2 linked regions of the Aliamphritea hakodatensis genome follow. The protein of the gene in region 2 interacts with the protein of the main gene of each other region in a pairwise test. Links are inferred from orthologs where the notes say so. Each region holds a gene or a part of one and is shown on either strand. Other genes may lie near its edges.

Evidence for each region. Proteins that work in one complex are often made in the same cells at the same time.
Region 1: the proteins of kdsB (region 2) and PCI15_RS15030 interact in binary tests that used the Escherichia coli proteins (3 or more experiments, as listed by UniProt). The link is inferred for Aliamphritea hakodatensis from one-to-one orthologs.

The regions. Positions count from the first base shown.
Region 1 is NZ_AP025281.1:3,246,544-3,249,401, forward strand. What follows is about bases 38-2,819. They hold PCI15_RS15030 (TetR/AcrR family transcriptional regulator), read left to right. Parts: upstream 38-1,007; coding sequence 1,008-1,631; downstream 1,632-2,819. Other genes in these bases: PCI15_RS15025 (DMT family transporter), read left to right, coding at 38-736; PCI15_RS15035 (efflux RND transporter periplasmic adaptor subunit), read left to right, coding at 1,628-2,689; PCI15_RS15040 (efflux RND transporter permease subunit), read left to right, coding at 2,689-2,819. In the rest of the region: more of PCI15_RS15025, read left to right, coding at 1-37; more of PCI15_RS15040, read left to right, coding at 2,820-2,858. UniProt on the Escherichia coli protein: Involved in response to both electrophiles and reactive chlorine species (RCS). Represses the transcription of the nemRA-gloA operon by binding to the NemR box.
Region 2 is NZ_AP025281.1:1,960,482-1,963,373, forward strand. What follows is about bases 77-2,892. They hold kdsB (3-deoxy-manno-octulosonate cytidylyltransferase), read left to right. Parts: upstream 77-1,008; coding sequence 1,009-1,776; downstream 1,777-2,892. Other genes in these bases: lpxK (tetraacyldisaccharide 4'-kinase), read left to right, coding at 77-801; PCI15_RS08970 (Trm112 family protein), read left to right, coding at 811-996; PCI15_RS08980 (DUF1272 domain-containing protein), read right to left, coding at 1,845-2,153; PCI15_RS08985 (low molecular weight protein-tyrosine-phosphatase), read left to right, coding at 2,300-2,788; murB (UDP-N-acetylmuramate dehydrogenase), read left to right, coding at 2,788-2,892. Also shown: more of lpxK, read left to right, coding at 1-76. UniProt on the Escherichia coli protein: Activates KDO (a required 8-carbon sugar) for incorporation into bacterial lipopolysaccharide in Gram-negative bacteria.

The DNA of each region.
Region 1 (2,858 bases), 1.3 Mb from region 2 along the record:
CTGGCGTGGCAGCCTGCTGAGTCTGGTGGTATACATCTGGTGTAAAACTTACCGGCCAGCAAACAGAATACTGCAGCTGGATGCGGCCATGTTACGCTCTGCCATCCTCTTTGCCATCAGCAGTTTTTCATTTGTCACCGCCATTAAAATCACTTCAGTGGCGAATGTACTGGTCATTATCAGCGCAACCCCTATGGTTTCTGCCGTACTGGCACATATTTTCCTAAAAGAGAGATCCCCGCCCATTACCTGGATTGCCATCTTCATCTGTATGGGGGGCATTATCTGGGTACTGAGAGACGGCTGGCACAGCGGCAAAATGCTCGGCGATGTATTTGCAGTGCTCTGCTGCCTTGGCATTTCGGCTAAATTCGTGAACGACCGGCATGCCCGCTCCCGGGACATGACCCCGGCCCTCATCCTCGCCGGTATCATCATGGCCGTGATTGCCGCCGGTTTTGCCAACCCGTTTATCCTGGCACCCCGGGACTGGCTGTGGATTATTGCCCTCTGCGTGGTTGTCCTGCCCGCCGCCTTCATCCTTATTACCCTTGGCCCTATGCGGATTCCCGCCGCAGAAGTCAGCATGATGATGTTACTGGAAACTGCACTGGGGCCATTATGGGTCTGGCTGATCCTGAATGAAGTACCGCCCACATCCACCCTACAGGGCGGCTCGGTGGTGATTTTCACCCTGCTGACCCATAGCCTGCTGAGATGGCGCAGACAGCCATAACACGGGGGATTCTGTCAGCAATGTACCGACAGATCTGCGACTCCAGCCTGAGCGCTTAACAAATCGTTACAAAACTCAGCTCACGGTGAAATCGCCGTTTGATTAAAATATTTTATCTGAATGATTAAAGATTCAAATCACCGCTAAACTTGGCAAGGTGAAACGCCTGATATAGAATCGACGCACAGTTTTAAGACGACCGGTCTAATTAATAATAAAAAACTTATTATTACAACACAGTCCGGGTTAAGAAAAAGTTAAGACGCAGATCATGAACCGACCAAAACGCAATGAACATAACCGGGAAACCATCCTGCAAAAAGGCATGGAACTGTTTAACCGGCGCGGTTATCACGGTACCGGTATAAAAGAGATCCTTGATGCCTGCCAGGTGCCTAAAGGGTCTTTTTACAATTACTTCGAAAGTAAGGAACAGTTTGCCGTTGAAGTGCTGAACTACCATCACGCGCTGGAAAATGCCAAATGGCAGCATCACTTTGCCACCACCGAAGGCCGCCGACTGCAGCAGATCCGTGTCATGACAGACACCTTTGTGGATGGTTACGGACAGGACCCCAACCTGTGCGGCTGCCTGCTCACCAACCTGATGGGCGAAGTGGGTAATCTCAGCGAGTCCTTCCGCAAGGTTATTGAGGCCTCATCTGATGAAGTCATTGGCTACATCACGGAAGACCTTATCGTTGCACAGCAGGAAGGTGATGTACGAACAGATATGCCGGTTGAAGCGATGGCAAAACTGTTCTGGGACAGTTGGCAGGGCGCCCTGCTCAGAACCAAGGTCAGCGGTTCAACCCAACCCCTGCAGGAAACTGTAGATACACTTTTTACCCTTTTTAAAGCCCCCGACGGCGAAAGCCAGGAGAACAACGCATGAAGCCGATAAAACATTACCTGCTGGCCTGCGCGACCAGCCTGATACTGACACCGGGTATCAGTCTGGCCGCCGAAGAGGCTCCTCAGGGGCTACCGGCTGAAGTCGTGCATGCCACCACCACCCAGCTGGATGACACCATCGAAGTGGTAGGCAACCTGACCGCCAACGAAGCCGTTATTCTGCGCCCTGAACAGAGCGGTGTTATCCGTGAGGTGCTGTTCGAAGAAGGCAGCAATGTTAAACAGGGGCAGCCACTGATTAAACTGGACACCGCCATCTATGCCGCTGAACTGCAGCAGGCGAAAGCCCGGGTCGCCCTGAGCCAGATCGCGTTTAAACGGGCGGACAGCCTGTCAAAAAAACGGGTCGGCTCTCAGCAGGACCGCGACTCCGCACTGGCCCAGCTACGGGTTGATCAGGCTCAGCAGGCGCTGGCCGAAACCCGCTTATCCAAAATGACCATCACTGCCCCATATCCTGGCAGCATTGGCCTGCGTCAGGTAAGCCCCGGGGATTATGTTAATGCCGGCGATGACCTGGTAGAGCTGGTGGATAACCACACCATGAAAGTTGAATTCCGGGTACCGGAAAAGTTCTTTGCCCGGCTGAGACCTGGCCAGACTATCGAACTGAACAGCGATGCCCTGCGCGGCGAGTCTTTCAGCGGTGAAATCTATGCCATTTCCCCAAGCATCAACGACCGCAGCCATAACGTACTGGTTCGCGCCCGGGTACCCAATCCGGAACTGAAACTGCGGCCGGGTCTGTTTGCCAAAGTACAGATTCTGCTGGACAGCCTGGATGCTGCCGTCATGGTGCCGGAAGAAGCCATCATCCCGAAGAATAACAAGTTCTTCGTCTATAAAGTGGTCGATAACAGCATCGAGATGGTCAAGGTTGAAATTGGCCAGCGTCGCGGCGCTGAAGTGCACATTGCCAACGGCCTGAACGCCGATGACGTCGTGGTGACCGCCGGTCAGTTAAAACTGTTCCCCGGCATGCCGGTCACCCCGATTTTCGTGGATGGCAGCCAGCCTGCTGCCGGGGAGTCTGAGTAATGATCCTCTCTGATATCAGTATCCAGCGTCCGGTACTGGCCAGTGTAATGAGTCTGCTGATCCTGCTGATCGGCGCCATTGCCTATGACCGGTTAACCGTACGGGAATATCCCAAAATTGATGTACCGGTGGTGACCGTGGAAACCAAATACCCCGGCGCCAGCGCATC
Region 2 (2,892 bases):
GTTAACTGGCTGCGCCGGCAGGGTTATACGCCTGGTGTTGTCAGCCGTGGTTACGGAGCAAAGCCTCCGGCCTTTCCTTTCAGTGTAACCTCAACAACTTTGCCTTCTGAAGGCGGCGATGAGCCGGTCATGATTGCCCGGCGCACGGCGGTGCCTCTGGTGATTGATCCGGACCGCCCTGCGGCTGTCAGAAACCTGCTGCAGCACTTTGACTGCGATATTATTATCAGCGATGACGGTATGCAGCATTATTCGCTGGGGCGCGATATAGAGATTGCTGTTGTTGACGGGCAGCGGGGTTTTGCGAACGGCCGCGGCTTGCCGGAAGGGCCTTTGCGGGAGCCGGTTGAGCGGCTCGCGGGGGTTGATCTGATCGTGGTCAACGGTAAGGCAGCACAGCATCCGGGTTATCCATACAGTGAAATGCACTTGCAGCCGGGCCGTGTACATCCGGTTGATGTGACCTGTGATGCGTTACCTGATTCTCTGCAAAACTTTGCTGAAACCAATCCGATGGTGCACGGTGTGGCTGCCATCGGCAATCCGGAGCGATTTTTCAGTGTGCTTGAAGCGCATGGGTTAAGGGTTGAGCGGCATGCATTTTCTGATCATCACGCCTATAAAATGGATGATTTTTCATTTGCCGGCGGGGAAAGCATTATCATGACCGAGAAAGACGCTGTAAAATGCGCACATCTTCCACTTAAAAATGCCTGGTATCTGCCGGTCGATGCACAGCTCGATGATGCATTTGCAGAACAGCTGACAGAGCGTTTGCAGGCGTTGAAATACGACAAATAAGGTTATTACATGGATAAGAAGCTGCTTGATATTCTGGTGTGTCCGGTATCCAAGGCACCGGTTGAGTATAATGCTGAGACAAATGAGCTGATCTGCCGTGCCAGTGGTCTGGCATATCCGGTACGTGATGACATCCCGGTCATGCTGGAAAACGAAGCGCGTACGCTGAGTGCAGAAGAGCGTCTGGAAAAGTAAGGCGGATTTATCATGGGTTTTTCGATTATTATCCCGGCACGCTATGCTTCGTCCCGTTTGCCGGGTAAGCCGCTGGCGGATATAGCCGGTATGCCGATGATTCAGCGGGTGTATCAGCAGGCGCTTAAAAGTGAAGCCCAGCGGGTGGTGATTGCCACTGATGACCAGCGTATCTATGATGTTGCCACGGCCTTCGGGGCTGAGGTTTGTATGACCCGTGGTGATCATCCTTCCGGCACGGACCGCTTACAGGAAGTAGTTCAGCAACTGGGCTTCTATGCGGATGATATCGTCGTGAATGTGCAGGGTGATGAGCCACTGATCCCGCCCCGGGTGATCAATCAGGTTGCCCATAACCTGATGGCAAACCTGGATGCCAGTATCGCGACACTCAGTGAGCCTGTCAGTGATATAGAGGCAGTGCTAAACCCTAATGTTGTGAAGGTAATCAGCGATACCCAGGGGAAAGCGCTGTATTTCAGCCGTGCACCAATCCCGTGGCCGAGGGATGAGTTTGCGGATCCTCAGGCGCGTAATGTGTTACCTGAAGGCGTTAATTTTCAGCGTCATATCGGTATTTATGCCTATCGGGTTAAGCTGCTGAATGACTTTGTACGCTGGGAGCCGGCGCCGCTTGAAACGGTTGAGTGTCTGGAACAGTTGCGGGCTATGTATAACGGTGCGGTTATCCATGTGGATGTGGCGGATGAGCTGCCACCTGCAGGGGTCGACACCGAAGCGGATCTGGAACGGATACGGGCACTGTTCAGTGCATCCTGAGCCTAATCTGAAGTTGTGATCCGAAGCGCTTTATCCGGCAAAGATAAAGCGCTTTTTTTATGCCTGCTTCAGCGTTTCCGGGGTGGCAGGTGTTTGGCGGCGGCTGAAAATGTACGGATTTCTGCTTCGCTGTAGGGCGTATGTTTACGGTGTGTGCCGGCGGGGTGATGTTCAAGACTGACGCCTTTCCGGCGGGCGGTGACGGGCCGGATGGGACGGGGGCAGAAATTACCGCCGCAATTCGGGCATACATTCTCCAGAATTGACTCAACACACTGCCTGCAGAAGGTGCATTCATAGGTGCAAATGCAGGCATCTGCAGCGTCTGGCGGCAGGTCTTTGTCACAGTTCTCACAGTTAGGACGCAGCTCAAGCATAATTTCAGTTCCTGTTTAGAATAAATCTGTCAGAAGATAGTCATGCAGCGTATATAATGACGGTATTCATTGGGCTGCATGACGGCTATTTTTGCAAGTTTGTTTACTGTGTTCTGGTAGGTTCTTGCGCTTTTTCAGAGGTATAAATGGAACAGAAAAAAACGAAGGTTCTTTTTGTTTGCCTGGGCAATATTTGTCGCTCACCAACGGCCCATGGTGTGTTCCGGCAGTTGGTTGAGGACCGGGGCCTGTCACACCTTATCGAAACGGATTCAGCCGGTACCGGGGCTTACCATGTGGGAGAACCGCCGGATCACCGGGCAACGATGGAGGCGGCAAGGCGTGGCTATGATCTGAGTGATTTGCGGGCCCGTCAGGCGGTTGCGACGGATTTTGGTTATTACGATTATGTGATCGCGATGGATGTTCAGAATTTGGGGGGACTGCGCAGTATTTGCCCTGCGGATTATCCCGGCTATCTGGGGATGATGACAGATTTCACTGATCGCTATGAGGGGGATGTGCCGGATCCGTATTTTGGCGGTGCAGCAGGTTTTACCCATGTGCTGGATATGCTTGAAGATGCCTGCAGTGCTTTGCTGGATCAGATCGTTGTCCGGGGAGTATCCGGTTAATGGAGTTTTCAGAAAATTATTCCCTGAAAAGTGCTAACAGTTTTGGTTTTGATGTGGCGGCGGAGTATTGCTGCGAGGTAACCAGTTTAGTTGAGCTTCGTGAA